Regions from separate parts of the Lactococcus sp. AK05 genome, predicted to be linked through region 2. Evidence: riboswitches for the same ligand, from Rfam matches in the RefSeq annotation. Region 2 holds a riboswitch; the other holds the start of a gene.
What was found. A riboswitch is a leader RNA that binds a small molecule or an ion and turns the genes downstream of it on or off. The one in region 2 is predicted to bind lysine.
Positions count from the first base shown of each region.

Region 1: it holds a riboswitch for lysine, as region 2 does, so the genes downstream of both, AB6B24_RS11175 (amino acid permease) here and dapA (4-hydroxy-tetrahydrodipicolinate synthase) in region 2, are expected to answer to the same signal.

Region 1 is NZ_JBFTEI010000007.1:68,682-82,574, reverse strand. Features, by position in the region: gene AB6B24_RS11235 (gluconate:H+ symporter) at 5-1,420, opposite strand; gene gntK (gluconokinase) at 1,554-3,065, opposite strand; gene gnd (phosphogluconate dehydrogenase (NAD(+)-dependent, decarboxylating)) at 3,186-4,091, opposite strand; gene AB6B24_RS11220 (MurR/RpiR family transcriptional regulator) at 4,284-5,132, shown strand; gene AB6B24_RS11215 (DUF960 domain-containing protein) at 5,170-5,478, shown strand; gene AB6B24_RS11210 (metallophosphoesterase) at 5,561-6,334, opposite strand; gene rpsR (30S ribosomal protein S18) at 6,534-6,779, opposite strand; gene AB6B24_RS11200 (single-stranded DNA-binding protein) at 6,953-7,453, opposite strand; gene rpsF (30S ribosomal protein S6) at 7,483-7,776, opposite strand; gene AB6B24_RS11190 (undecaprenyl-diphosphate phosphatase) at 7,968-8,822, opposite strand; gene AB6B24_RS11185 (lactococcin family bacteriocin) at 9,205-9,420, shown strand; gene AB6B24_RS11180 (hypothetical protein) at 9,429-9,710, shown strand; lysine riboswitch at 9,968-10,150, shown strand; gene AB6B24_RS11175 (amino acid permease) at 10,308-11,774, shown strand; gene dnaX (DNA polymerase III subunit gamma/tau) at 11,809-13,467, opposite strand; gene AB6B24_RS11165 (phosphotransferase) at 13,516-13,893, opposite strand, start outside.
Region 2 is NZ_JBFTEI010000001.1:347,951-366,853, reverse strand. Features, by position in the region: gene AB6B24_RS01775 (DUF438 domain-containing protein) at 1-924, opposite strand, end outside; gene AB6B24_RS01770 (DUF1858 domain-containing protein) at 924-1,163, opposite strand; gene AB6B24_RS01765 (AzlD domain-containing protein) at 1,290-1,616, opposite strand; gene AB6B24_RS01760 (AzlC family ABC transporter permease) at 1,603-2,310, opposite strand; gene AB6B24_RS01755 (NADPH-dependent F420 reductase) at 2,483-3,058, shown strand; gene AB6B24_RS01750 (GNAT family N-acetyltransferase) at 3,140-3,682, shown strand; gene ffh (signal recognition particle protein) at 3,711-5,267, opposite strand; gene AB6B24_RS01740 (leucine-rich repeat domain-containing protein) at 5,346-8,546, opposite strand; gene AB6B24_RS01735 (ribonuclease J) at 8,595-10,307, opposite strand; gene AB6B24_RS01730 (MgtC/SapB family protein) at 10,657-11,328, shown strand; gene dapA (4-hydroxy-tetrahydrodipicolinate synthase) at 11,368-12,261, opposite strand; lysine riboswitch at 12,362-12,537, opposite strand; gene AB6B24_RS01720 (NUDIX hydrolase) at 12,605-13,015, opposite strand; gene AB6B24_RS01715 (aspartate-semialdehyde dehydrogenase) at 13,071-14,147, opposite strand; gene AB6B24_RS01710 (MIP/aquaporin family protein) at 14,242-15,105, opposite strand; gene AB6B24_RS01705 (hypothetical protein) at 15,477-15,731, opposite strand; gene tkt (transketolase) at 15,826-17,802, opposite strand; gene AB6B24_RS01695 (PTS ascorbate transporter subunit IIC) at 17,983-18,903, opposite strand, start outside.

The sequences.
Region 1 (13,893 bases), on a different contig from region 2:
TTTGTTAATGTACCCAGATACTCATCAACATGACCATTCCTAAACCTACAACTGCGATAATCGTTTCTAGTACTGTCCAAGTTTTTAATGTTTGTTTGACATCTAAATCAAAGTATTCTTTAAACATCCAGAATCCTGCATCATTAACATGAGATGCGGCAATTGAACCTGCCCCTATTGCCAAGACCATTAGTGCGGCTGTATTTGGAGAAGCTGATGCAAGCATTGGTTGAACTAAACCTGCTGCTGTTAAAGCGGCCACAGTTGCAGAACCTAAGGCTACACGTAGAATGACGGTAATAATCCAAGCAAGTAACAATGGCGAAAGCGGTGAATCTTTAAACATATTGGCGATTTGGACTGAAATTCCTCCGTCAATAAGAATTTGTTTAAGGGCTGCTCCACCACCGATAACTAACAATAACATCGCAATTGACTTAACTGAATCTGCAATTGATACTGCAATTTCTGAATTTTTCTTACGTTGCATCCAACCCATAGTAACCAAGGCAAAGAGTAGTGAAATAATCATGGCCGATACGGGATTACCAATAAACATCATCACATTTTCAACAAAACTTGATGGGTAAGTAGTGGTCGTTACTACCTTTCCTGCTTTCATTGCACTTGTTGTTACTGCGGCAAAGGGTTTCCCATCATTAGTCGCGATAGAATAAATGGTGCTGATTGCCATTAAGATCACTGGCATTAATGCTGTCAAAATAGAAATTCCAAATCCTGGAGTTTCTTCTAATTTCCACTCTTTGATTTCACCAAAGGCGGATAGTTTATTTTTTACAACAAAAGCTTCTGGGACCCATTTTTTAGCAATTTTTGTGAAAACTGGACCTGCGATAATGACTGTTGGAATTGCTGCAATAATTCCGTAAAGGAGAACAGTTCCAGGATTTGCGCCTAGTACACCGGCAATTGCAATTGGTGCTGGATGAGGAGGTAAGAATCCGTGAGTTACTGAAAGTCCGGCTGCCATTGGAATTCCGAGGTAAATCAAGGGAACGCTTGCTTCTAAGGCAACAGCAAAGACAATCGGAATCAAGAGAACCATCCCAACTTCAAAGAAGAGGGCAATCCCAATAATGAAACTGGCAACCATAATTGCCCATTGAATTCTTTTTTTACCAAAACTGTTAATAAGCGTTTTTGAGATACGATAGGCTCCACCAGCATCAGCAATTAGTCTTCCAAGCATTGCTCCAAAACCAAAAACGATTGCTAACTCTCCTAATGAGCCTCCGATTCCGTTTTGGATTGAAACAGGGATTTGACCAAGTGGCATTCCAAGCCCTAACCCAACTAAAACCGCTACGACAATCAAGGACACAAAAGTGTTAATTTTAAATTTGATAATCATCAGGAGGAGGATTAAGACCCCAATTAAAAGTACAAGTAAATCAATCATATATTTTTTCCTTTCAAAAAATATTGAATATACTGTGTAAGCACGATTGCTGGCGCTTACAATTTGCTTTTAAAAATTAACTCAATACTTTTTTGTGATACATGAAAGTATTGAGTCTTTAAAGAATACAAGTTTATTTTTCTTCTTCAAATTTTCTTTGGAAATTGGCAATATTTTCATATTCTGCCAAGAGTGAGCGAGAGAGTCGGATAAATATTGGACTAATTTCTCGGTAAATTTCGAAATTTTTTGGATTGGGTTGATAGGTTTCGTTTGTTCCTACCATCGTTTCGATTTCGCTGATATCTTCAATTAGGCCGAGGGCTTTTTCAGCCATAATAATGGCGGCTATACAGCCAGCTTCTCGGCTCTCTGGCACATTGATTGGTTGTTCAAAAATATCTGCTAGGATTTGTGTCCAGAGTTCGGAGCTTGTAAATCCTCCTGTCGCTTGAATCATATTTAGGTCGCCCACTACTTCAACAAGGCTAAGCGCAACCATATAAATATTGAAGATAACTCCTTCAAGAACAGATCTGGCCATATGACTACGATTATGTCCGTAGTTTAGGCCAAAAAATGAACCTCTGGCATTGGCATCCCAAATCGGTGCTCGCTCGCCTCCAAGATAGGGATGAAAAAGCAAGCCATCAGCGCCCGGGGAAATGTTTGCTGCAAGTTCCGTGACTTCATCAAAAGAAATTTTCCCATCAAAAATTTGGTCACGAGCCCAACGGAAAACATCTCCACCAGAGTTTACGGGGCCACCGACTACCCAATGCTCTTTGTCTAATGCATAGGTAAATGTGCGTCCTTTTTCATCTGTTTTAGGTTTATCAGTAACTACTCGAATCGCACCAGATGTTCCTATTGTGATGGCTGCAACACCCGGTTTAATCGCATTTACTCCTAAATTTGATAATGGACCATCGGCTGCACCCCAAATAAATTTGGTGCTGCTTTGAATTCCCATTTTCTTGGCATATTCGTGAGGAAGGTTTTCTTCTATCTCATAGGGTTCTACTACTTTGGGCAATTGACTTTCTTTGATTCCAGTCAACTCTAGCGCTTCTTTATCCCAATGAAGTTCAAATATATTGAAGATACCTGTACCTGTTGCGGTTGATAAATCCATTTTATTTGTTCCAAAAAGTCGTTGGAAAATGTATCCTTTAAGTTCCAAATAGTGGGCTGCTTTTTGATAAATATCTGGATGTTCAGCTTCTAACCAGATAAATTTAGATAAAGGAGCCATTGGATGAAGAGGAGTTCCGGTTCTTCGATAAATATCAAAACCATTTTTAGAGGACTTAATTTGTTCGGTGTATTTTACTGCTCTTGTATCAGCCCAAGTGATTAATCTTGTAAGCGGCTGCCAATTTTCGTCAAAAGCAATTAGCGAGTGCATTTGTGTACTAAATGAAACGGCTAAAAGTTCATCTTCATCTTCTAAATTAATTGAAACTTCCCTGATTGTCACTAAAACTGCTTCAAAAATTTCTTCAAGAGATTCTTCTGCCATCCCACTAGCATCACGATAGAGGGGATAGGCTTGGCTACTACTTGCAACTATTTTTCCATTTTTCTCAAAAAGCACTGCCTTAGTTGCTGTGGTTCCTAAATCGACGCCTATTAAATATTGCATTTAGGCTCCTTTTCTTCTATATATTTACTGACAGACTTTTAAATTCTTTCATCATCAGTAGTTTTTTACTGACAGAAGTTTTTTGTCCTAGTTAGCTCACACTTCTCATCTGTCAGTAAATTATTTTTGTTCTACGTCATGTCCGCCAAAGCCATTGCGCAGAGCGGCAACTACTTTTCCAGTCATGGTATCTTCTTGTAATGAGCGTTGACGCATCATTAGTGACAAGGCAATAACTGGGGCAGGAACGCCCAAGTCCAAGCTTTCTTCAACGGTCCATTTTCCTTCTCCTGAAGATTGAACATGACCGATAATTTGGTCTAGTTTAGGGTCTTTTGAAAATTGTTCTTGAGCAAGCCCCATCAACCAGCTTCGGATTACTGAACCATGATTCCATAATTTTGCAACGGCTTCATAGTCATAATCAAATGGTGACTCTTCTAAAATTTCAAATCCTTCAGCAATCGCTTGCATCATCCCATATTCAATTCCATTATGAATCATTTTCAAGTAATGACCACTGCCAAGTTTCCCTGTATAGAGGTAGCCATCTTCCATTGAGATTGCTTTGAAGATTGGTTCTATGATTGTCCAAGATTTTTCATCATCTCCACCAATCATAAAATTCCCGCCTTGACGAGCTCCAGCCATTCCACCAGAGGTTCCAACATCAAAAAATTTAATTCCTTTTTCTGTCAGTAATTTATTTTGTTCTAAATTATCTTTGTAATTAGAATTTCCACCGTCTATCAGAATATCTCCAGCTGACAACTTTTCAGAGAGCATTTCAATCGTTGAATTTGTAGGAGTTCCTGCTGGAAGCATCAACCAAACAATTTTGCTTGCTGGCAATTCTGTCAGTAAATTTTCAATTGTACTGACAGCGGTAATATTGTCTGAGTAATCCTTAGCTTCCTCTACCGCTTTTGTATTTAGATCGTAAGCAACAACTTCAATCTCATGGTCAACGGCATTTTTCACAAGATTCATTCCCATTTTCCCTAAACCAATCATACCAAATTTCATCATTTTTTCCTCCGTGGCATCGCTTTCATTTTATAACTTTAGTATAAGTAATTTTTTTTCATTTGTCAACAATATTTTTTGTAAAATATTTTCTGATTTGTCAAAACAATTTCAAGTTAGGAATTTGGAATTTTTGAGAAATCGAGAAATCTTATTTATGGTATAATGTAGTCAATTAGAAGGAGGCTTGATATGTCGCGTACTTTAATCAGCCGAATCCGAAGTTATTATGATAACCTCAGTAAATCAGATCAGGCAATTTCTGACTATTTAATTGCGAATATTGATAGTGCAGCGAGGCTTTCAATTCAGGAATTTGCTCAAAAAACTCATGTCTCTACGGCTACAATTTCCAGATTTTCTAAAAAAATCGGCTTTAATTCCTTCCAAGAATTAAAACTTGCCATTCATGCCACTGACTCAAGTCGAGATGATGAATTTTTTAGCGAACTTTCACCAACTGATGATTACAAAGAAATACTGACAAAAAACTTCAACGGCAATATTTCATCATTAAATTCTACATTAAATCTTATCACCAACAGACAACTTGACCAAACCATGGAAGTTTTGCTCAATGCCAGCACTTGCGGTTTTTTTGGTTTGGGTGGTTCAAACGCTGTTGCATTAATTGCTTTTCATAAATTTTTGAGAATGCCTTTGCACTGCGTTTATCATCAGGATTTTCATTTCCAACAAATGCAGGCTGCAAAATTAACGAGCGACGATTGTGCTTTTGTTATTTCACATACAGGAAAAAACAGAGATACAATGCACTTGGTTGAAATTTTGAAGAGTCGCGGGGTCCCAATTATTGCATTGACTTCTTTTGCGAGTTCACCTTTAGCTAAAGCGGCCGATGTTGCGCTAATTTCAATTTCCGAAGAAATTTCATTTCGACCTGAAGCTGTTGCTTCCACTGTTTCTCAAATTAGTTTGCTTGATGCCTTGTTTATGATGTACGGAATGAAAATGAAAAATGTTTCTGAAGGGACTTTATCTGAAATCCGAAAAGTCATTCGAGATTCCCGTATTTCCTAGAATTTATCCATTTATCTTATAGAAAGGATGTGATTTTATGGCATTTTCTAACACTAGACGACGCTACGCAAGTTTTGATACCGTTTCGTCAATTCCTGGAGAAGTCATTGATGCCTTTTGGTTTATTATTGATCATCACCTCAAGGGCGTTTTTCCACTAGAAACAATTATCAATTTCGACTTGGTTAATTCGGGTAATTTACTTTCTATTCGTTTTTCTCAAGACAATAGTCCAACAACCATCCTCGTTGATTTTGGCTACCCTTTTAATCCTGAATGGCCTCTACACTACCGAGCCGTTGATAATATGGGACGCGAAACGATCATGACTGCAAGAGAAATGTAATGACAGAATTTTTAACAAAGCTGTCAGTAAATTTTTAAATAAAAAAAACAAAAAAATCTGTCAAAATTACTGACAGATTTTTTTAGATGTAGTAATACACAATTTCTGGAGGCACTCCAAAACGAATAGGTAAGAAAGTCAAACCAATTCCACGATTAACATACAATTTTGTTCGGTCATTGAGCTGATACAAACCAGCATCAGCACTACTTGACCCCTTATTACGTAAACGCCAATTTCCTATCCGAATTTGCCCTCCGTGACTATGACCAGAAAGAATTAAATCAAATTCCTTAATTGTTTCCATGTCTAAAATAGTATCCGGTTCGTGAAGGGCTAAAAGCGAAAATGTTGCATCAATAGGCTCAAGTTCAAAATCAGGCCGTCCCTCACGCCAGTCATCAACCCCAGAAATAGATAAATTATCTTTGACAACTGATGAATTTTTCAACAGAACAAAACCAGCTTTTTCTAGAAACTCTTCAACAAACTTTGACGATTTTTCATCATCAAAATCATGATTACCAAGTATCGCAAATTTTCCAAGAGGAGCTTTAAGTTCTGACAATATCGTCAGTAAATCAGTCCAATCTCGATTTTTTGCCCAAACAACCTTGTCAAATAAATCTCCAGAAAAAATAATTAAATCTGGCTCTTCATTAGCAATATTTCGAGCAAATTTTTTAAAACGACGACTAGTCGTGTGCCAAGCAAAGTGGGTATCGGTAAAATGAGCAATTTTTAAATTTTGTTTTTGAGCGATTTTTACATGTCTCACTTTCATCAAATGAGGCTCTATAAAAATTCCATAAATTAACAAACTTAAGAGCACTGCTCCTATTATCAATTCAATCATTTGTCCATTTTATCATAAATTCACTGACAAAAACATAGTATTAATCAAAAATACTTGATGAAGTTATCAATCTATTCTCTTTTTCTGACAAATTTCTGGTCAGTAAACTCGGACGGAACCGAGCATTCTGTCAGTAAATATCAACTCTATTTGTCAAATTTTTATACAAAAAAAGACTACCGAAGCAGCCTTTCATTTATTAGTTTTGGTCTTCAGCTACGAATGGAAGCAAAGCCATTACGCGCGCGCGTTTGATTGCGTTAACCACTTTACGTTGGTTTTTAGCAGATGTACCAGTCACGCGACGTGGCAAGATTTTACCACGTTCTGAGATGAAACGTTTCAAAAGTTCAGTGTCTTTGTAGTCAACGACTTCGATTTTGTTTGCAGCGATGAAGTCAACTTTTTTACGGCGTTTGAAGCCGCCACGACGTTGTTGTGCCATTTTATTTCTCCTTATATTATTTTTAGATGTCTGTTTAAAGTTTTCTTAGGATTACTAGTTATTATGAAAAGCCGATTCTGCTTTTCATAATAACTAGTAAGAGGGTTAGGAAATCCGCCATAGCGGGTTTCTCTGAAATAATTAGGCGCTTTAGCGTCAATTATTTCACCCTATTAGAATGGAAGGTCATCATCCGAAATTTCCATCGGTGAGCTACCAAACGGATCAGCATCACGACCGAAATTCGGTGTTGCATTATTGTTATTCGTTTGTGGACGTGGAGTATTATTTGTAGATTGGCTAGGTGCAGAATATGAACCAGCAGAAGCTCCGCCTCCCATACCTTCACGAGCAGATCTACTTTCCAACATTTGGAAACTGTCAGCCACAACCTCAGTCACATAAACGCGTTGACCTTGTTGATTTTCATAGTTACGTGTTTGAATTCGACCAGTTACCCCAATCAAAGCTCCTTTTTTAGCCCAATTCGCCAAATTCTCAGCTTGTTGGCGCCAAATAACGCAGTTAATGAAATCAGCCTCACGTTCGCCATTCGCATTTTTAAATTGACGGTTTACAGCCAATGAAAATGTTGCGACAGCTTGATTTTGAGGGGTGTATCGAAGTTCAGGATCGCGAGTAATGCGTCCTACTAATACAACATTGTTAATCATGATGAACTTCTCCTTAGAAATGAAAGCTCTTAAGCTTCAACTTTAACGATCATATGACGAAGAATGTCAAGGTTGATCTTAGCAAGACGGTCAAATTCGCTCAAAGCTTCTGAAGTTGTTTCAGCTTCAAAAGTTGCGATGTGGTAGATACCTTCGCGGAAATCATTGATTTCGTAAGCAAGTTTACGTTTTTCCCAGTCTTTAGACTCAAGATTTGCAGCACCGTTGTCAGTCAAGATTCCATCGAAACGTTCAACGAGGGCAGCTTTTGCTTCTTCATCAATGTTTGGGCGAATAATATAAAGAATTTCGTATTTAGTCATTGATTTTTCCTCCTTTTGGACTAATGACGCAGGTTGAGTCCTGCGTAAGTTGTGAGTTTTTCCCACAGAGTTATATTCTATCACTTTTTTCTATTTTTAGCAAGAATACATTTAAACTTTCCCTCAGCAAAGAGAACTATTTTAAAATAAAAAATACCAACTAAAGAGAGTTGGCATAATTTATCTCATTCTCAGCCCAAGAAGGCTTTAAACATTGCATAAATAAGAAGGATAATCCCTAACACAATCCGATATTTCCCAAAGAAAGTAAAATCGTGTTTTTTCACATAATCGGTCAAGAACTTGATGGCAACCATTGATACCCCAAAGGCAACTATACAAGCTACTAACAAGACCCCAAATTGTTCAAAACTTAAAGAATTCCCATTTTTGAAAAAGTGAAGTATTTTGATGAAACTAGCCCCAAACATAACTGGAATACCCAAGAAAAAGGTAAATTCTGCGGCAACTTCACGACTTACACCAATTAATAAAGCACCGACAATTGTCGCACCTGAACGCGATGTCCCTGGAAGTAAAGAAAGCACTTGGAATAATCCAATATAAAGAGCGGCACGATAAGGTAAACGGTCAATATTCATTACGGAAAATTCATGGTTTGGTACCCACCGACGCTCAATGACAATAAATGCTACCCCATAAATAATTAACATGAAGGCAACAGGAACAAAATGGTAAAAATGTTTGTCCAACCAGTCATTAAGTGGTAAACCAATAATCGCTGCTGGTAAAGCCGCAATCAAAACTTTCAACCACAAACGCCAAGTTAATTGAATTTCACGTGGGGTTTTTTGTTTGTCAGCTGGATTTAACTTATTAAATGGATTCAGTTTATGAAAATAAAGAACAACAACTGACAAAATTGCTCCTAGCTGAATCACAACATCAAACATTTCTTTAAAAGCTGCTGATTGATTAAGACGAATAAATTCATCAGCAATAATCAAATGTCCTGTTGAGGAAATAGGTAACCACTCAGTGATCCCTTCAATAATACCTAAAATAATGGCACGAATAAAATCCATATTTTGCTCCTAGAAAATTTCAGTAAAAAGACTGATTTTTATCGACTGACATAGCAGTCCTATCCTCATAAGTATATCATAAACATCACTGCTTGTAACAGGCCAAGGCGTGAATGTGCTGGCTAGAACGGATGAACTGTCTAATCAAAGGCGAAGATAGATATCTACTCTTTCTGATGAAACAACTAGCTCATTCATAAGTCAGCAATCTGACAACGACTATCCCAAGCAAAAAACTATTGTTCCCATTTCATTCGACCATAATGAGTAAAAATAAAAAAGAATCGATTATAAAAAATTTATTTAATTTTAAAAAAACCTTGACAAAACAAATGTAAGCGCTTATAATGAATAAAAATAATAGAAAAGGGAGGATTTACAAATGAAAAATCCAAACAATTTTGAAATTATTTCTGACAAAGAATTGTCAGAGATAACTGGCGGAATGACTTGGTGGCAAGGTATTGACGGAGTACTTAGTTCTTTTCAAAGCACTCCTAGTTGGGTACAAAAAAAGGTAGCATCAAGCGGGTATGTTCCCTATATACCTGGTGGCGGTTCATGGGTTGGTGGTCCTGGAATGAAACCAGGAAGATAAGGAGAATATTGAAATATTTTGTAACGTCTCTGTCTGCTTCAAAAAATATGGGGACATTAAATTGGCAGACAATGATATTGGACGAGCATCGTGTTCCCGAGTCGTACTGGGAAAACGCAAAATTAGAATTGTCAAAAGAGATAAAATGGGTCACACAAAGTGAACTTTACCGAAAACTAAAACGCAATGATGGTTCAGGCAATGATATTATATTATCAAAACCAGTTAGTATAATTTTAGATACGGTAAAGTCTGACTTTCCCAACGCAAATGTCTGGGTTTATCAATGAAGGGAGTAGAAAAAATCATCAATCTCCCTGAGTTACAAAATCTTTATGACTTTCTTTACATGACATCTTGACAAAAAACTCCTTTGTAAAGGAGTTTTTTGTCACCTAATATTTATATCCTTATTTACTCTTGCCACTCCGCTTGTACACCTTATTTAAACAAATGACCATCACTTACTCAAAAAATGATTACTTATAACTTATCTAATCTCCTCTTCCTTGACATCATCTTAAAATTGCGCTAGAATTACAAATAACACATCGATAGAGGTCGCAACCGATATGAATCTACGCCGAGTTGGAGCACAACAAAGACGCGTATTTAGAGGAGGAGAGGTTGCCGAAAGAATTTTGTTGCTCAGCAAGGTTCTTGGGCTAGTGAGAAAAACTCACTAGACTGTCGCAAATGGTTAATAACCATGCGGAGGGCTATTCGTTCAAGAAAATTTTTAAAATTTTGTCGGACCTTTAGCAATCTATTCTATCTAGTAGGATTGCTTTTTTTGTTTTTCTCAGACTTTTCTAAACTAAACAGGAGTAAGGTTGGGTCTGAGTCAAACAAGTCGGTGTAGAATAAATTTTATTAGGGAGAGAATTTTGGAAAATTCTTCAAACTCAACTACTGAGACGCAAGTAAAACGCGGCTTAAAATCACGTCATGTTTCCATGATTGCCCTTGGCGGAACAATCGGAACTGGATTGTTTCTGACTTCAGGCGATGTCATCCAAACGGCAGGACCCTTTGGTGCACTGACTGCCTATATTCTTATCGGAGCAATGGTTTACTTCCTCATGACATCACTTGGTGAAATGGCCACTTATTTACCCACTTCTGGTTCTTTTTCAGACTATGGAACACGTTATGTTGACCCAGCTTTTGGTTTTGCTCTAGGTTGGAATTATTGGTTAAACTGGGCAATTACCGTAGCGGTTGATTTAACAGCCGTTGCCCTTTGTATCAAATTCTGGTTACCAGATGTTCCAAGTTGGATTTTTTCACTGATTGCCTTAATTGTTGTCTTTGCAATCAATGCCTTATCAGTTAAAACTTTTGGCGAAACTGAATATTGGTTGTCAGCCATTAAAATTACTGTTGTTGTTTTATTCTTGATTATTGGTTTCTTATCTATTTTTGGAATTATGGGCGGTCATATTGACGTCGCTAAAAATCTTTCAGTTGGTAATCATGGTTTTGTCGGAGGACTTGGTAGTTTCACTACAGGCGGAGGGATTCTCGGCGTACTCTTAGTCGCTGGTTTCTCTTTCCAAGGAACAGAATTGCTCGGAATTACAGCTGGTGAAGCTGAAAATCCTGAAAAATCAATTCCTAAAGCTATGAACTCTATCTTCTGGCGTATTCTTGTCTTTTATATCTTATCTATCTTCGTGATGGCGGCTATCATTCCATTTACCGACCCCCACTTAGTTGGAGGAGATTCAGCTGCTCAAAGCCCTTTCACAATTGTATTTGAACGTGTTGGTCTCTCTATTGCAGCTTCTATCATGAACGCCGTTGTTTTAACTTCTGTCGTTTCAGCAGCAAACTCTGGAATGTATGCCTCTACTCGGATGCTTTATTCACTAGCTAAAGATGGTGGCGCACCAAAGATTTTCTCAAAAACTTCAAAAAACGGGATTCCTTTCATTGCTTTATTAGCTACAACTGCTGTTGCTTTACTCACATTCTTGACATCAATTTACGGAGTTAGCTTCTTTACATTCCTCGTCTCAGCCTCTGGTTTAACAGGATTTATTGCTTGGATTGGGATTGCAATTAGCCACTTCCGCTTCCGTCGCGCCTATGTTGCTCAAGGAAAAGATGTTAAAAAATTACCTTATCATGCAAAACTATTCCCATTTGGTCCAATCTTAGCCTTAATTATGACCGTTTTAGTCACACTCGGCCAAGACCCAATGCTTCTTTTTGGTAAAACTTGGGTGCAAGGTGTCATCATGTATGCCGCAATTCCACTCTTCTTCATCCTTTACTTGGGTTATAAATTTAAAAACAAAACGAAACTTATCCCACTTAAAGAGGTTGATTTAAGTCGTCATAAAGATTAAAAAAAGTCGCTCAATGAGCGGCTTTTTTATTAGTTTAATCATTAATTTCAACTACTTTTTCACCAAAGAGTTCTTTAGCTAAGTTTACCGTTTCATCCGGCTCTTTTTCATCTTCTTCATCTTCTTGAACATTTTCAGATTTTAAATTAGAAACATATTCCGCCCGAACTTCTTGCCAGTCTTGTTCAGCAAGAGAAATAATTTCTGGCGCAAATCCAGCAATTGAACTCAAGAGATTCCCACAAAAAAGTTGCAATTCTTCATTTTCACTGACTCTTTTAGCAAGATTCTCATGAGGAAAAGTCACCACAAGAAAATTTTCTGACGCAGCGACAGGCGCTGTATTATTAAGTAAAGCTCTGTCTGCCGGTTTAGTTACCGAAGCAACAAGTTCTGGCCACGCACTTAGAGCAGCTTTTCTAGCTTCATTTGTCGCCTCAGCCAAAGCTTTATAAATTAAATCTTTGTTAATTTGACGTTTTTTAGACGCTATTGGTTTCGGACTAGCTTTAACTTTTTCTGTCAGTAAATTATTTTGTGAATCTGAATTTACCTGAATTTGACCAGCTGAAATTTGAGCTTTCAATTGATTAATTTCGGTTTTTAAAGTAGCAATTTCGGCTGTCAGCTGATTAGGGATTTCTCCTTGCGAAGCTGTCAGTAAATTATTTTGTCCAATTTCAGCCAAACGCATGGTCATGACGTCTGCCGCAATTTTTGTTTGAGTCGTTTCCTTTATCGTTTTCAAACTTTCAATTGCAATATCAATCCATGAAAAAATTTGACCACGGTCATACTGAGAATTTTTATCCAAGAGTAAATCCCGAAGGTATGCTAATAAATCTTCCGTAAATCGAAGCATATTTTTTCCTTCAGCAAAAATCTTATCAAGTTCCGTCAGTGCTTTTGCTTCATCATGCTCAAAAAGTGCTGCAACATATGTTACTAAAGCATCTGCAGCAATCGACCCTGTGACAAGTAGTGCATCATTTTCTTCTAATTTTCCTGATGAAAACGATAAGGCTTGGTCTAATAAAGAGAGGGCATCACGCATTCCACCTTCAGCTGCTTTAGCAATAACATCGAGTGCTTTACCGTCGAATTCAAGTCCTTCATCAGCCATTATTTTTGCTAAATAAGTCCGAATGTCTCCTGTTGTGATTGATTTAAAAGCAAAACGTTGAACACGCGAAATAATGGTTGCTGGAATTTTTTGTAATTCAGTAGTAGCCAAGACAAAAACAACATTTTCTGTAGGTTCTTCTAGTGTTTTCAAAAGTGCATTAAAAGCCCCAGTTGAAAGCATATGCACTTCATCAATAATATAAACCTTATAAGTGGCTTGACTAGCTGCGTAAGTTGATTTATCTCGAATTTCTCGAATTTCATCAACCCCATTATTTGATGCCGCATCAAGTTCAATGACATCATCTAAGCTTCCTTTAGTGATTGAGTCGCAAATAAAGCAATTATTGCAGGGCTCTCCATCCACTTGATTAGGACAATTTATTGCCTTAGCAAAAATTTTAGCTGCTGAGGTTTTCCCTGTCCCTCTTGGACCAGAAAAAAGATAAGCATGTGAAATTTGATGATTGACAATCGCATTTTTTAATGTTGTTGCTACAACTTCTTGCCCCACCATTTCATCAAATCTTTGACTTCGATATTTTCTATATAATGCTTGATATGCCATTCTTCTCTTCCAATTTTTTACTTAGTATTCTTTTCATATCCGCTTGTTTCAATAGAAATCTTGCCCAAGACTATAGTTTAAGTCTTTTAAAATTTCAGTTGAAGCATCACGTGATTGAATCAATTCATCAATATCTTGTGATTGATAATTTCTGAGGGCCTGTCTGAGGGCGAACATTCTTGCTCGATTAATCGTTGCCTCATCTGCTTCGGTTGCCGCAAAAAATATTTTACGTGCTTTTTCATCAAAAATCGTCCAAGCAATTGCTAAATCAAAAGCTGGATCACCAATAACAGCTTTGTCAGTAATTTTGACATTAACTAACTTTCCGTCAGTAACTTTTAAATTTTGCGTAAGCAATTCTCCCAAAACCCAAACAGGTTTCTTGGACCATTTTGTTTTTGCTGCAAAATCAAATTTTTCTTG
Region 2 (18,903 bases):
AACTTTTTCCCAATCATATTGCCGCTTAACTCTTTTAGGTTTGCTTACTTCTAAACCAGATTCCTTAGCAATAGCCTCTGTCATTGCTTTAGCAGATTCAATCGCCGCCAATCTTTGAGGTTCATGCTCTTTTTCCTTTTCAATTGACTCTTTAGAAGCTTTCCATTTTAAAGGTTCTGCAATGAATGCATAGCCAATCTCTTTAGAATCCTCCTCTATTTGTTCCCAATCTTTTAAAGAAAAGACATCCAAGCACATTGGAATCATAATTGCTTCTTCTTTAAAAATCATTTCTTCAATTTCTGTCAGTAAATTTTCTAGCATTTCACGTAATGGGTTCAAAGCTGTTTTATCTGTTTTTAAATAAACAATTACTTCTTTAATCATCTCACGAACACTATCATCTACACCCCACATAACTTTTGGTGGCGCTGTGATTCCATATTGTTCCATAAAAGAAAAAATTAAAGTTTCTTTTCTAGCATAATGTTTGTCAATATTATACAAATCAATAACCGCTACAAGTAAACGTTCTTTATAAGACCAATCTCCTTTTTCAATCTTTGAAAAAACCCACCGAATTTCGTCATTTAATAGCGATGTAATCACTTGATTTTCAAGTTTCATTGTATGAATAGGATGTCCTGGAGTATTTTCTTCTAAAGATGATTTATGAATATCTGTAATAGCCCCTTTAAAGACAGCTGCATGAATATTGCATAATTTTTGAATTTCAGATGGATTGAGCCCCCCTTGGATCAATGCCTTTTCAGCACCAGTTATTTCCGAAACATCTACACCATCAAATTCTTCATTAAAAATTTTTTTGGCGTCCTCAAACGTCCCCCCTTCGTGTAAGAGTGTCAATATTTCAACAATTCTTTTTTGGCGCTCAATTGTAGTCGATTTATTCATATTTGTCATTATTCTTCCACCTTCTGATTTGAAAACTCAAAGCCAGCCTCAGCAAAAGCAATAACAATTTTATCCCAATCAATATGTTTCATTTTTGCTCCCATTGGAATTGTCGCCATCCTTCCAGCAGTCTGTAGCATTCCAGGCATTTTTATCTCATGAAAACCCAAACTATCCATTAACTCAATAATTTCAGGGTGTTCTGTTGCTAAATCATAAAGTTTAGCATTTATATCCAGTTGAATCATTCTAATCTCCTTTTCAGATGTCAAAATTTTGTAAAAAAACTTTGACATCTTATCTTATTCTAACAAAATATTATTCTCATTAAAAGATAAAAAAAGAATCTATAAACTATAGATTCTCATGAATTATTAAAAAATAATTTGAATGAAGGCTAGTGAAAATACTCCCACAAGCACAATAACTAATAAGTTTTTTGTCAAAATAGCTGCTAAAACCGTTGGAATTGAAGCAAGTAAATTATTCCAGTTAACCGATGGTAAATGACCTAAATGTTGAATAAAAAGATTTGAAATCCATAAGGCTGACATAATAACTACCGGTACAAAACTTAAATATTCCACAACTATTTGAGGCAAACTCATTTTTTTTAATAAAATAAAAGGTAGAACTCTTGAAATCCAAGTTACAATAGCGCATCCAATAATTGTTAATGATATAAATTCAAAAGAAGACACGTTTTACCCCCACACCTAAAGCACAAGCAATCAAAGTAACAAATAAAACTAACAAGTTGCTTGGCAAAAATATCAAACCAAAATAAAATAGAACCAAGGTAATTCCAACCATGACTAACTGTAGCATTAAACCCAAAGTTTTATCACTAATAAGTTGCAAATAAAGTAAGCCAATAAACATTGCGATAACTGCGAATCCCAAACCTAATTTTTCTGGATTTGCTAGTAAATTCCCTAATAGAGCTCCAATAGCACTGGCTAATGCCCAAACTAAATAGGCTAGTAAATTTGATGCATTAAACCAAGAAAAATTCAGTTTACCCTCAGTATAATTTTGTTTATTCATTCCTAAAGCAAAACTTTCATCGGTCAATAATGTCCCAAGTAAAATATTTTTCAGTAAACTTTCATTTTTAAAATATGAAGCCGTCGTCATGCTCATTAAAATAATTCGTGAATTAACTAAAAATACACTTAATACTATTGACATAATAGGACTATGAGTTGCTAGCATACTAACCATGATAAATTGTGCTGAACCAGCGTAAACAATCAATGAGAGTAATAAAATTACCCAAACGCTAAACCCCTCGCTGTGCCCTATCATCCCAAACGCAATTCCTATCCCAATATATCCAAAAACTGTCGGCATTGTATCTTTCAAGCCTTGTTTAAAAGTTAATTCCGAATTCATATTCCCCTCACTCCCTAAAAGATTATATCTAACCATTATCACATAAATATTAACTAACTGTCAATAAAAATTTATTAATCACTTGATTTTTGCAAGGTATATTGCTATAGATTTCATTTTTTCAATGATATAATCAAATTAATAACAATATCAATCTTAGAGGAGGAAGACTATGGCAACAATTAGTATTTTTGGTAAAGGAAAAATGGGAAAAGCAATCGGTGATAATTTTAGTTCATCTGGTAATAAAGTCAACTATATCTTATCAAACTCATCTAAAACAGAATTGGGTGAAATTGTTGTTTTAGCTGTTCCCTATGTCGCAATTGCTGGAATCATCCAAGAATATTCGACTGATTTACAAGGAAAAATAATTATCGATATTACAAATCCCGTTGATTTCACAACATTTGATAGTCTATTAGTGCCTTCGGATACTTCAGCCGCGGCTCTCATTGCTAAACAACTCCCAAATTCAATGATTGTTAAGGCTTTTAATACGACTTTTTCCGATACATTGGCAACAAAAAAAGTGGCAAATGAACATCAAACAACCGTTTTACTTGCTAGTGATAGTCAGGAAGCAAAAGAGACCATTATTAAATCTCTTGAAAATAGTGGTTTGAGTCTATTAGACGCTGGTTCACTAAAAAGGGCTCGCGAACTAGAAGCTATTGGTTTTCTACAAATTACTTTAGCTGCTTCTGAAAAAATTTCTTGGGACGGCGGTTTTGGGATTTTCAAATAGTCGCTTAAAAATTTAAGTCTTGTTATAATTAAATAACAAGGCTTTTTATTTTATAAAGATATATCATCAAGGAGTAGAATAATGACTACATTAACAAATGAACCAACAATGAAAATCAGAGCATTGGAACGAACAGATTTAAAAAATATTCATGTCATCAATAATAAAGCTGAAACAATGCGGCTATGGTTTGAAGAACCTTATGAATCACTAGACGAGTTAACCAGTCTTTATGATAAACATATCCATGATAATACTGAACGTCGCTTTGTAATTGAAGCCAATGATACTTTTATTGGAATTGTGGAACTTATGTCTATTGATTACATTCATCGTACCTGTGAAATTCAAATCATTATCATTTCTGGTTTTTCTGGAAAAGGCTACGCTCAAAAAGCGTTAAAAACGGGTGTTGACTATGCTTTCAATACTCTAAATATGCATAAAGTTTATTTATGGGTAGATATTGATAATGCTCCTGCTGTTCATATCTATAAAAAGTTAGGTTTCAAAATTGAAGGAACGATTAAGGAACAATTCTTTGCTGGCGGCAGATATCATGATAGCTACTTTATGGGGATTCTTAAATCTGAATATACTCAAAGAGAAAAAGCGGTTAAATAAAAAAACAGGAGTTTTCCTGTTTTTTTATTTAGCGTTTTTTCTTACCTTTTTTCATTTTCTTTTGAGCACGTTTCATGGCTTGTTTCATAGCAAACTCAGTTGCTTTACCTTTTAAACCACCACCAAACATAGAACTCATATCGGGCATCCCATTTGCTGAACCATTGCCCATCATCCCTTGTAAATCACCCAAAGATGACATATCGGGCATTCCAGAACCTGCAGGCATATTCGGCATTTGTCCACCGGCTCCACCCATCATTTTTTGCATCATAGCATTCATATCACCATTCATGATTCCTTGCATCATTTCTTTGGACTGATTGAATTGCTTAATGAATTTATTTACTTCAATAAATGAATTTCCAGAACCTGCGGCAATCCGACGACGACGGGCTGGTGACAGTTCAGCCTCTAAATGACGTTCTGCCGGTGTCATTGACAAGACCATTGCTCGTTTTCTGGCAACATCCTTAGGATCAACTTTAACCTTATCTAAACCAGGCATTTGTGACATTCCTGGAATCATTTTCATAATATCTTCCATTGGTCCCATATTTGTCACTTGATCAAGTTGTTCAACAAAGTCCTCATAATCAAAACGGTTTTCAGCCATTTTTTCAGCGAGTTTTGCTGATTGTTCTTCATCATAATTTGCTTGAGCTTTCTCAATCAAGGTGAGCATATCACCCATTCCAAGAATTCGCGAACTCATTCGATCAGGATAGAAAACTTCAAGGTCTGTTAATTTTTCACCAGTCCCTGTAAATTTAATTGGTTTTCCTGTAATTTCACGGATTGATAATGCCGCACCACCACGTGTATCACCATCAAGTTTAGTGATAATCACACCTGTAATGTCCAATTTTTCATCAAAAGTCTTGGCAACTTGTGCTGCAACTTGACCAGTCATTGCATCAACAACAAGCAAAATTTCAGTTGGTTCAGCAAGTGCTTTAATCTCTTGCAATTCGTTCATTAGAGTGTCGTCAATTTCAAGACGACCTGCAGTATCAATCAAAACATAGTCTTTACGTTCTTCTTGAGCTTTTAAAAGACCATTACGAACAATATTAACTGGTTTTTCAGCAGTTCCTTCATCATAGACAGGAATTTCAAGCTGTTCACCTAAGGTTTTTAATTGGTCAATCGCTGCTGGACGATAAACGTCGGCTGCAATCATCAAAGGCCGAGCATTTTGCTCTTCTTTGAGTTTTTTGGCAAGTTTACCCGCAAAGGTTGTTTTACCTGCCCCTTGCAACCCGACCATCATGATAATTGTTGGAATTTTAGGAGATTTCAGTAATTCAGCTTCGCCATCACCCAAAATAGCTGTTAATTCTTCATCAACAATTTTAATTACTTGTTGAGCTGGGTTTAATGCTTCTGATACTTCAACACCGACAGCTCGTTCACGGATTGCCTTAATAAATTTCTTGACAACTGGGAGAGCAACGTCGGCTTCAAGGAGAGCAACTCGGATTTCTTTTGTAATTTCTGTGACGTCTGTCTCAGTAATTTTTTTCTTTCCACGTAGATTTTTAAAAACGTTTTGTAAGCGTTCAGTTAAGTTTTCAAATGCCATATTTTATAATCCAATTCTATTTTTTACAATTACTTCATTATAACATTTCTTTAGCTAAAATTGAATACATCAAAAGTTCTAGTCGATATCTTTTTTCACTCTTTTTTTCTTTTTAAATAATATAAATATGAAAATAAAACAAGCTCCTAAAATTGTTATTAGTCCAATGAAAAAATTGTCACTTATCAGGCCCTGTTTTTTTATAAGATCAGTTTTCTTTAAAATATGATTGTCACTATCAAGTATTTTAGAATTAAATTCAGAACTTTTGAAAAAACCTTTATCTTTATCAATAGTATTCGTTTTATTATTTTGACTCTGGTCACCATTTTCATTATCAGGAACTTTATCTGCAACTGTTTTAGAATCTTCCAAAGTCTCTACCTTTTTGTTAAAAGATAAGTCAAGAGCAGTTATTTGTCCTAAATTTTGACTTTCATCATTTTTTTGAGAAGTTCTGATGAGTTTTTCTTTGCTTATTGTATTTGAATTTTTATTTTTTTCATTCGTCACTTTTAATTTGCTTGGTAAGGTGTAAATTACTGATAGTTTTTGGCTAGTCAAAGAATTCACATGAGTTTTGTTACTTATGGAATTTAATTGATCTAAACTTGACTCTATATTATTATTTGATTTTACTTCACCAGAAGAATTTGACTGATTATCTTCATTTTGTGGGTGAGAAGTTGAGTTTATAATTGATAATGATGAACTTCTCTTATTTGTTGAGCTTTTAGAACTTTCTAAAATTGCTTGTGATTGTATTGAAGACACGTTGTTTTCATTTGAATTTGAAGTTGAAGTTGGCAAACTATGAGAAACTTCTGAATGATTGTCTCTTTGTGCCTCATTAGATATATTTAAATATCCTATTTCTGATGATTCTGAGTTATTATTTGAATAACTAGTTAGAATAGAGGCAGCGGAATTTTCTGATGACGAATTATTAAAAGTTATTGGTTTGTTGATTCCAACTGTTGTATTAAGTAGATTCGATTGACTCTCTTTTGGTTGTGAGCTAGAAATTGTGCTGATAGGTGAACTTATGCTACTTTTTGGGTTAGTAGACATTTCATGGTCTGTTGAGTTTTCTTGAACTGAATTTGAAGAAGAAACTTTCTTAGGGTTTTCTGATATATTATTTACTTCACTTGGTTTGGACGAAAAAGTTTGATTCGTTTCCAAATTAGAGATACTACTAAGGTTTGAAGAATCTGAACCTAAACTATCATTTGAACCACCATTTAAAATATCTAAAGAATGAGTTGATGAATTATTATCTACTTCTGTTGCTTCGGAAGAATTAGACTGATTAGTTGCTGATTCTGAGTTGGAAGTTAAACTCATACTTGATGATGGTGAATTTATACTGCTCATTGAATTGCTTGAAGCTTCAGAACTTGTTTGATTTGAAGTCGAAACGGCTCCTGAAGTAGATATTTCCGTGCTATCCTTTGTAAGATTATCAGAACTAGATTGATTGATTTCTAAATTATCAGCTGTGCTTGTACTGGATAAAACTGAACTTAAATTATTGTTTACGGAGGCTAGGGAATTATTAGCTACTTCTGCTACATTAGAGAAATCTGGCGAACTAGTTGTTGATTCCAAAACAGAAGTCGAACTTATGTTTGAGGGGAATAAACTGATACTACTATTTGAATTGGTTGAAGCTTCAGAACTTGTTTGATTTGAAGACAAAAAGGCTTCTGAAGTAGATATTTCCGTGCTATCCTTTGTAAGATTATTAGAACCAGATTGATTGATTTCTAAATTATCAACTGCGCTTGTACTGGATAAAACTGAACTTGAACTATTGTTTACGGAAGTTAAGGAATTATTAGCTACTTCTGCTACATTAGAGAAATTTGACGAACTAGTTGTTGATTCCAAAACAGAAGTCGAACTTATGTTTGAGGGAGATAAACTGATACTACTATTTGAATTGGTTGAAGCTTCAGAACTTGTTTGATCTGATACTGAATTACTTTCTGTCGGATTTGATGATGGTAAAATATTGGTTATTTCTGAACTATTATTCGTTTCGTTGATATTGGAAGAATTAGAATGCTCACTTTCTTCGTTAGAGGACATACTCGAACCTAATGAGGATTGGTTTGAATCCTTTTCACTATTTGAATTGGAATTGATTTGGTTTGAAGAAGACAAACTATTTGAGTTTTCTGAATCATAACTGATTTCTGCTGTACTGGAAGCTCCTGACTGACTATTCTCTGTTTGTGAGCTAGAAATACTACTATCTAAAGAAGAGATTGAATTTAAAGTATTATCTGTAACACTACTCGCTTCAGATATTGGATAGAGTGAAGCCGAATTTGCCTCTTGTGTCGATTCTGAACTGGCAACATCAACTTGCTCTACTGAATTGGAAGAAGAGACAGGGGTTGTATCTGCATTTTCTGTACTCACAGAAGTCGATTGTGAACTGTCAGAATTTATCCAACTTTTATCAAAAAGACCACTAGAATTGACAGAAATTGTCCGAATTCCATCTGTCGGTAAATCTGATAACTGACCAAATAAAGGACTCGTTTTATTGAACACGTCATCAGCCAAAGTCACTCCAATTCCCAAAGTCAAGCTTTGAACGGGACTCCCAGAAAAGGCCGCTGAATCTACTATTGTCAATGATTCATCAGCAAATTCTATTGTAGTGATTTGGTTACTTTGAAAGGCTTTGGCCATAATTTCTGTGATATTTGAGCCCAATGAAAGTTCTGTTAAATTATTATTTGCAAAAGTTCTTGTCGCAATCTTTAGGACAGAATTTGGAAATTCTATACTACTTATGGCGTTTCCAGCAAAAGCATCTGTTTTTATATTTTGGACTTTTGCTCCTAAAACTACTTTTGTCAGTGATTTCTTATAATAGTCAGGAAAAGCTGTTGTTGTTTGAAAGGCACTAGTATTAATATCTACAACATTATTTCCGATAATAACCGAACGAATTCCACTATTTGAAAATGCATAAGTTCCAATTGATGTTATTGCATAGGTTTGACCGTTATTTACAATGATATCTGGAATTACAATATCAGCTCCCGCTAAGCCAGCATAGGAGGCAACTTCAGCTGTCAGTGAAACTTTATCAAGATTGTAAGTAATTTTTTGCTCATCAGTATATGTAATTTTACTTGTCGTGGCCTCCACCAGCAATTCTGTCACCAACTGATGATTCAAAAATGTGGGATTAAGAGTGGCTGTCAGTAATCCTACTCCAACAGTCATCGTTATTTTCTTTATTGATTTTTGAGACATAAAAAACCTCCTAACTTTCTATACGAAAAAATGGAGGTTTTGTAACTTTTATTTTTTATTATGATTTTTTTTAGTGTAACGTTTATTTAAATCTTGAGGTTGACGTGCTTCCATAACTACTGGAAGAATCACTGGTTTACGTTTTGTTTGCTCGTATAAAAATTTTCCAAGAGCATCACGGATAGAACCTTTGATTTCTGCCCAATCAAATTCTTTTCCAGAAAGATATTTATCAACAGTTTCGTTGACCAACTCACCAGCTTCACGCATCAGATCACGTGAAGTTTTAACATAAACAAAACCACGAGTGTGAACACGAGATTTGCTGACGATTTTACGTTCAGTCTTAGAAATTGTGATAACGGCAATGAAAATACCATCTTCTGATAACACTTTACGGTCACGTAAAACAACTGAACCGATATCTCCAACTCCTGAACCGTCAATCATAACATTTTCAGCTTGAATAACACCAGATGGGATCATGTCTCCATTTTCCAAACTGACTGTTTCACCACGTTTAGCGATAAAGATATGTTCTGGCAAAATGTCCATTTCCATTGCTAAATCAGCATGGGCACTAAGTTCACGATACTCACCTTGGATTGGAATCAAATTTTTTGGACGGAAGATATCAAGTAAGAATTGCAAATCACGAGCATTCGCGTGACCAGATATTTTCAAATCTGAAGCCAACATTTTCATGACTCCACCAGCTTTATAGATTTCATTTTCAATACGAGCAATTGTTGTTTCATAAGAGACAGATGGACTTGTAACAGCAAGTACTAAATCTCCATCTTTAATTTTAACGTATTTATGACGACGATGAGCCATGTCTCCAAGAGATTTAAGTGGTTCACCCATTCGTCCTGTTTCTAAAATAACTAATTCATTGTCAGCATATTTTTTAATTTCTGCTGGTTTAATAATTGATTTTTTATCAACAATTTGTAATTTGTTAAGACGAGTTGCTGTTTCGATGATTTGGTCCATATCTTCGCCTGTAAAAGCAACACGACGTCCAAGTTTAATGGCAGAATCAATCGTTTGTTGAATTCGTCCTAAATTACCTGCGTTACAAGCAATAATGACCCGCCCTTCATTGTCATCAATATAGTCATAAATTTTTTCATAAATTTCATGCTCACTAGCAGATTGCATTGTTGACAAAGCATTTGGTGATGATGAAAGTAAAGCAAGGACTCCACTATTTCCGATTTCAGCCAATCGGCGCATATTGGTACGATAGCCTTTCGCAACAGCTGGATCAAAACGGAAATCACCTGTATAAACAATGTTTCCGTCATTTGTAGAAATCACAATTCCTAAGCTTTCTGGAATTGTATGTGTTGTTGAGAAGAATGAAATGACGGCTTTACCAAAATCAATTTCTGTATCTTCAGTTACAACATGAAAATCGTTGAATTTGCGACTGTCAGCATAATTTTTGACATTAATTTTTGCAAGTTCGATTGTTAATTCTGAACCAAAAACAGGAACTTTTAATTCAGAAACGATATAAGGCAAAGCACCAATTGAATCAGCATGTCCGTGAGTCAAGAAAATTCCTGCGACACGATCCGCATTTTCTAAAAGATATGTAATATCAGGAATAACAAAGTCAACACCAAGTTGATCCATTTCAGCATATTTAAGTCCTGCATCAAGCACAAAAATTTGCTCTTCAACCTCAACTAAATACATGTTCTTACCAAATTCACGCACACCACCTAATGGAGTGATTTTAATATTAGACATAAAAACCTTTCTTGTCAGTGTAATTTATAATTTTTTCGATATAAAAAGAATCTGTAAGTTATTGACAAATTCTGTCAGTAAATTTACAGTCCTGTTTTTAGCAATTTCCTTGCCATATTCACTCTCGAAATCGGTCGAGTGGGACAAGCGATATTGAAAAGATAATTCTACTTAGAATTAAAATAAAAGAGATTGGCATTCCAATCTCTACCGAGAATACACTAATATAAGTTTAACCCAAAGCAAGTAAAAAAGCAAGTCAGTTTCATTTTTTATGGGTCTTACTTTTTTTCTAATCAAAATAGCGATATAATGGAAGGTAAGTTTTAAATGACAAGGAGGAAATTTTATGCAGATTACTTTCTTAACACAACTTGATTGGTTAATTCGATTAATATTAGCTGGGGTATGTGGATATGCCATTGGTTATGAAAGAAATAGCCGTTCCAAAAATGCTGGCACACGTACTCATTTAATTGTTGCTTTGAGTGCTGCTTTAATGATTATTGTCTCAAAATATGGTTTTATGGACATCATCAGTACCCATGGAGTCAATCTTGATCCTTCCAGAATTGCGGCTCAAATTGTAAGTGGTATTGGCTTTTTAGGAGCTGGAATGATTTTTGTTCACAATCAATCCGTTAATGGATTGACTACTGCGGCTGGAATTTGGGCAACTTCTGGTATTGGGATGGCTATCGGTTCTGGATTATATTTTATAGGTATTGTAGCTACTTTACTTATTTTACTTTTTCAAATTATTTTACACCAAAATTATCGATGGATAAAATCAGCGACGAGCGATCATCTTATTCTGCAATTAGAAGATTTTGAAGGTCTTCAACTGTTGCAACAACAGCTGAAAGAGGAAGATGTCAAAATTCTTAGTATAAAAGTTGAAAAAAAATCAAATAATTCTTTAAAAACAGAGCTATATTTGAACTTACCAAAAGCTTATGAGGTCGCTTCGTTAATGAGTCTTTTGGAATCGAATAATAAGATTAAATCAATTGAATATTGACCTACTTTTATAAAGAAAAATACCCTAAAAGGGTATTTTTTAATTTCCAATTTTTTCAAGAATTATTTTACTTTCCTCAGTAGTACAAGCTACAAGTGGTAGACGTAAGCCACCGACTTCATATCCTTTTGCATTCAAAACCGTTTTGATTGGGGCCGGACTTGTGACACTAAAAAGTGCATTTATTTTGGGTAATATTTTTCTTTGGATAGCCGCTGCTTTTTGGATAGAGCCCCGGTCTATTTCTGCAAACATTTCAAAAAATTCTTGACCTAGGATATGGCTGGCAACCGAGATTACACCCTGACCTCCCAAAGCTTTAGCGTGAAAAGCTAACCCATCTTCTCCAGTATAAACTAAAAAATCTTTGGGTAGCTTTTCAATAAGATAAGCCAGATTATCAGTATTTGTACATTCTTTGATGGCAATTACATTTTCCAGTTCTGCTAAACGTAAGATGGTCTCTACCTGAATTTCAGTGACCACCCTTCCTGGAATATTATACAAAATAATTGGCAAATCACTCGCAGTAGCAATGGCTTTAAAATGTTGATAAATTCCTTCTTGAGAAGGTTTGTTGTAATAAGGAGTAACTGCAAGTCCCGCATCGATGTAACCAAGTTCAGCAACTTCTTTGACAAATTCAACCGAATCACGTGTGTCATTAGTCCCAACACCCGCAATCAATGGAATACGGCCAGCCACTATTTTATTAACCGCAGCAAAAATTTCCAATTCTTCATCATGAGTAAGAGTAGGCGATTCAGCCGTTGTTCCAGCTAAGATAAGGCCTTCCGTATGATTAGCAAGTAAATCCTCAATGAGCTTAGGAAATGCTTCAAAATTAATTTGGCCATTTTCTTTAAAGGGGGTCACTAGGGCCGTGATGATACGTGCATTTTGTAATTTTTCAATTGTTTCTTTTGCTGACATAATTTCTCCTTATGTGTGAGCTTACTGACAAGCTCTTGGCAAGAGGTCAAAAAGAACCTCTTTTTATGCAAAAGAGGTTCTCAAAAGTTCGTCAAAAATGATTTTGATTAGCTCCCCTTTCTGTCAGTACTGACAGAAAGACAGTCTGTAGGATTTAACCACACAGCCCAAGAAAAATTCTGTGACAATTTTTCTTTCGGCAAAGAACGCCGCCATCAGCTTCAGTGCGTTCACCGCTCCACTAACTTCTTCGTCTTCGCAACCTCTAATTTTGTTTGACCCATTATAGCATACTTTAGTAAATGAGGTCAAAAATTTTATTTTTATACAGTCTAATTTATTATTATTCTTTCCCAATTAATTGGATGAAATCTTCGATAACACGGCGATTTGGCTCATGAATATTTTTTGGAATTTCTTTAAATTTAAACCATTTCAGCTCTTCAACTTCACTCATTTGTGGTCTTAAACTCCCTGTGAAATCTCGACAAATATAATAAATGCCTGGCATATAAACTTGATCCATATTGGGATAAGTCATAAAACGGTCTTGTCCTGAATAAATTCCTAAAAGCTCAAGTTTACCTGCTTTTAGTCCCGTTTCTTCAAATAATTCTCGGCGAGCAGTTTCCTCAAGTTCTTCACCAACTTCTATGCCACCCGCATGTAAAGCCCAAGTTCCATTATCTTTACGTTTTTGTAAGAGGATTTTTTCATCAGAATAGACAATAACGCCTGCTCCCAGATAAATCAAAAGCTCATGACCAATTTTTTAACGAATTTTACTGATATAACTCATTTAACAGACCTTATTTCAGTTCAAATTTTAACTCATGAGTTGGTCTAACTAAGCCACGCTCATGTAGCGTTTCAGCAATTTGAACAGAATTCCAAGCTGCTCCTTTGAGTAAATTGTCAGAAACTACCCAAAGATGAATCCCATTTGCTGCATCCAAATCACGGCGAATACGACCCACAAAAGTTTCACGACGACCAACTGAATTAATGGCTTGTGGATAAATTTGATGAGCAACATCATCTTCTAAAACAGCTCCTGGGAATTCAGAAATCAAACGTTTAACCTCATCAATGTCTGCTACTTTTTTTGTTTCAACATAAACTGACTCAGAATGACCGTAAAGAACTGGAATTCTGACACAAGTTGCCGAAACCGCAATTGAATCATCTTCCATGATTTTCTTGGTTTCATTTGTCATTTTCATTTCTTCATAAGTATAATCGTTGTCAGTAAATACATCAATTTGTGCAAGCGCATTGTAAGCAATTGGATAATGTTTTTTATCTCCAGCAGACGGTAAAATTTCTGCTGACAATTCTGTCAGTGCTTTTCCATCAAGTGCTTCTTGGAGTTCACGATTTGTTTCATTAATTGCTGATTGACCCGCACCAGAGACCGCTTGATAAGTGCTGACAATTACTCGCTCAAGCCCATAAGCTTGACGAATCGGCTCTAAAGCAACCATCATTTGAATCGTTGAGCAATTAGGACAAGCAATTATTCCATTGTGTTTTTCCAAAGCATGTGCATTAACTTCTGGAACAACCAAAGGGACATTAGGGTTTTGACGGAAAAATGAGGTGTTATCTACGACAACAGCTCCAGCTTTTACAGCATAAGGGGCGTATTTTTCTGATACTGAGCCTCCAGCTGAAAAAAGAGCAATATCAATGCCTTCAAAACTATCCTCAGTCAATTCTTCTACAACAAGCTCTTGACCCTTAAATTCAACAATTTTTCCTGCCGAACGTTTACTTGCAAGCGCACGTACGGTTTCTATAGGAAGTGTAGATTCTTCTAATTGTTCAAGCATACGTGTACCCACGGCACCAGTAACACCAACGACGGCGATATTATATTGTGTCATAATTGTCTGTCCTTTTCAGTAAATTATAATTATTATAGCGCTTTTAAGTTATAAGGGCAAGAAAAAATCTGCCTTTCGACAGAAATTTTTGTTTTTATTTAAACATAAGTTTAAAGACTGTAGCTGCAATTACTGCACCAACGATTGTGGCAACAACTGGAACCCAAGCGTACCACCATTTAGCGTCTTTATTTTCACCAACAACTGATTGTGGTAAGAAGCTATAAACGATACGAGGACCAAGGTCACGTGCTGGATTCAATGCTGCACCAGTTGGTCCACCAAATGCTGTAACCAAACCAACAAACATCAAACCAATAGCAAGCGCGCCAATCATTTTAGATGATGAAGCGCCTGAAACAGAAGCCCAAATTTGGCTTACTGTTGCATTCGCTGTAACATCAGCTCCTTGTTGTTGAGCGTAGCTTGTCATCCATTTGATTGATTCTGCACCAAAGAAGTTCGTTGTAAAACTGAGAATTCCGAAAACAAATACAAACATTCCGATTACTTCATTGATAAATCCGTTGAAAATTGCTTTTCCACGATTTGAACCATTATCCAAAGCGTTAGTTGTTGAAAAAGCGCCTAAAGAAATTGCTCCGTCATTAGTTTTAGCGAAGTATTCTTTATAAATCGCTACAACAAGTAATTGACCAATAATTGCACCAATAAGTTGTGCCAAAATATATTGTGCAACATGTGCCCAAGGGAAATAACCAGCTGAAGCGAGTCCAATTGTAATTGCTGGGTTAATATGTGCACCTGAAACATTTGCAAAAGCAAGTACAGGAACTAAAATCGCAATTCCGTATCCCCATGCAATTGCAAGACCACCCATGCCCTCATTTTTAGAGCCTTTGAGGGTTACCCCAGCAATTGTACCATTACCAAGCAAGACGAGAAGCATAGTTCCCAATCCCTCAGCAATATATTTTGTCATCCATGAAACATCCATGATAATTTCCTTTCTATTTTAAAAAATATATAAAGATGTTGACACTTCAATTTTATCATATTTTTCTTAACTCTTGCTAATAATAACATCGAAAATATGATTAACTCCTACAATAGATTGTTTATATCTTTTTTCAGCATTGTATTCATCTGATTATAACAAGAATTTTTTATTAATTATTTTAATCGTTACGTAAAAAAAGCCCTCTTTCGAGGACTTTTAAAGGCACTAAAAGTGTGTCAAAAAGGTTCACACAATTTGACAAATACTCACGCTTCCTGCGCGGAAAACCCAATTTCCCAGTATTCCTTAGCTTCGAAATTCTACAAAGTAGAATTATTCGACTCATCGCATAGTTAAATTTTACCATATTATGCTAAATGAAACAAGAAGCCAATCAAAATTCCTACCGTTCCCACAAAACTAAGGATACAAATAGTAAATCCTATCGTAAAATAATTCTGACCATATCCATTATAATGAACCCTTTTAGTTCTTTTCCCACGATAAATGATTAAAGATATTACTGACAGAACTGTCAGTAAATATTGGATTGGCTGATTTTGTCCATACATTAAGTTCAAAATTGAAGCTACTCCCACAATAATTGCAAGTAAAATCCCCATCTTAGTTCCTTTCTATTTTTTAATTAAAATTTACTGACAGACTTGTTTGTAATCAAAAGAGCTCTGACAAAAAATCAGAACTCCTTTTTCAATATTAGTCAAGCTCTTTGTATACTTTAACTACATTTTCAGCAGTAAATCCGTAAGCTGGAAGAACGATATTTGCTGGTGCCGAAGCGCCCCAAGTATCTACTGTAACTGTTGCACCATCAAGTCCAACATATTTACCCCATCCGTAACTTGTACCAGCTTCAATCGCCAAACGACGTCTTACAGCTTTTGGTAAAATTTCTTCGCGATAAGCTGCGTCTTGTTCATCAAAAATATTCATTGAAGGCATTGAAACGACACGAATGCCAGAACCCAAAGTCTTCTTGGCTTCAAGAGCTAATGCTACTTCTGAACCCGTCGCAATGATGATTCCTTCAAGTTTTCCTTCTTCTTTTGAAAGAATATAAGCCCCACGATTCAGACCTTCTTCAGCCAATTCATAAGTATCAGGTAAAACTGGAAGATTTTGACGAGTCAAAATAAGTGCAGTTGGACGGCTTTTACTTGATGCAGCACGACGCCATGCAGCCACTACTTCATTTCCATCAGCTGGACGAATTACATCCAAATTAGGAATTGAGCGAACAGAAGCTAATTGTTCAACAGGTTCGTGAGTTGGACCATCTTCCCCAACAGCAATGGAATCATGTGTCCAAACATAAGTGACTGGCAAGCTTTGTAGAGCAGCCATCCGAACAGAAGGAAGCATGTAGTTTGAAAAGACGAAGAATGTTCCGCCATAGACACGAGTTCCACCATGCAAAGCAATCCCATTCATAATGGCTCCCATTGCAAATTCACGTACACCAAACCAAATATTACGTCCAGCATAGTTATCTGGCATGAAGTCTTCTTCAACTTTAACCATTGTATTATTTGAAGCCGAAAGGTCAGCAGACCCACCCCAAAGATTTGGCATTTGAGCTGATAATTCTTGGATAGCTTCTTGTGAAGTTACACGGCTGGCCTTGCTTGTTTCCATTTCATGCTTGGTCAAAGTAAGCTCTGGCGTTTCATTTTCAAAAGCTTTTGCGTATTGCTCAGCAAGCTCAGGGTATTTTTCAGAATAATCATCAAAAGTACTGCGCCATACTTGCTCCATCGCTTCACCACGCGCAACTGTCGTTTCTAAAAAGCGTTTTGATACTTCTTCAGGAACTGTAAATTCAGGGTAATCCCAACCATATGCTTTCTTGGCAAATGCAACACCTTCAGCTCCAAGAGGAGCTCCGTGAACTGCTGAAGTTCCTTGTTTTTCGGCACCAAAACCAATGACTGTTTTAACTTCAATGATTGTTGGTTTAGATTTTTCAGCTTTAGCTACTTCAACAGCTGCTGCAATTTCTTCTAAATCATTTCCATCTTTTACCAATAAATGTTGCCAGCCATATGATTCAAAACGTTTTTGAATATCATCAATAAATGACATTGATAAGTCACCATCTAGAGAAATATTATTTGAATCATAGAAAAGAATCAATTTACCAAGTTTCAATTTACCTGCAAGTGAAGCTGCTTCTTGTGAAACACCTTCCATCAAATCACCATCACCATTTAAGGCGTAAGTGTAATGGTCAACAATATCAAAACCAGGTTTATTGTATTGTGCAGCTAAATGTGCTTCAGCCATTGCCATTCCGACAGCATTGGCAATTCCTTGTCCTAAAGGACCTGTTGTTGCTTCGACACCGTCTGTATGATTAACTTCTGGATGTCCCGGTGTTTTTGATTGCCATTGACGGAAACCTTTTAAATCATCAGTCGTTACATTATAACCTGCCAAATGTAATAAACTATATAACATTGCAGAACCATGACCAGCAGACAAGACAAAACGGTCACGATTTGACCATTTACGACTTGTCTTAGGGTTCACATTAAGAAATTTGCTCCAAAGTACATAAGCCATTGGTGCAGAGCCCATTGGAAGTCCAGGATGTCCTGAATTTGCTTTTTGAATCGCATCTAATGATAGAGTACGAATCGTATTTACAGCCAATTGATCAGTAGTATCAAACATAAGATTTCTCCATATTTTTTATTTATACTCACATTATAACACAAGTTAGAAACGGTTTTCATTCTCTGAAATTAAAATTTTTTTCTTTTTTTATGTTTTTATATGAAAATCTTTTTAATTTTGGTGGGAAAGGTTGCGGTTGACCTGTTTTATAAATCTTCAAAAAATTTATTTTTTCAATTATAATTCTTTGCTTTTTGAATTAATTTTATCTCTTCTATTCAAAATCAAACTCGTCATTAATACAATCAAGAGAAAAATTATTATAAAGGAAATTAATGCTATTGATCCAGCTTTGCCAATTACCCCAAGCAATCCTCCTGAAACAATATAATCTGAATCTGCAAAGGTCGATGCAGAATTCGCTCCAAACGAACCTAAGGCAGGCAGAATTAATAGTGGACCCCAAGCTAGCAGTAATCCATTCGCTGTTGAGCCGATAATCGCCCCACGCAAACCTCCAAAAGCATTGCCATAAACTCCTGCTGCTCCTCCACAAAAGAAGATACCAACAACACCAGGAATAATCACAGTTGTTCCTAAGCCAAGCATTATTAGCATAGAAATAACTCCAACAATAAATGAGACAAAAAATCCAATTAAAACAGCATTGGGCGCATAAGGAAATACTATTGGAACATCTAATGCTGGTTTGGAGTTAGGAACAAGCTTTTTAGCAATCCCTTGAAATGCTGGAATAATTTCTGACAAAATCATACGAACACCTTGAAGAACAACCACAAATCCTGCTGCAAAAGTCCCTGCTTGAATGACCGCATAGACAATATAATTAGTTCCAGCAGACAAAGCTGGACTTTCAACAAAACGAGGACCTGCAATTAAAGCTAAAATAATATAGACAACCATCATTACTAGAGAAATAGAAACAGTAGAATCTCTCAAAAACCCAAGGTTTTTAGGGATATTTAATTTTTCAGTTGATTTTTCTGGATCCTTATTTCCAAATTTTTCTCCAAGCCAACCGGATAGAGCATAGCCCATATTGCCAGTATGGCCCATTGCAACTCCATCATTACTAGTGATCTTCCGCATATAGCGTTGAGTTAGAGCGGGTGTGATTGTCAGCAATGTTCCTTCAAA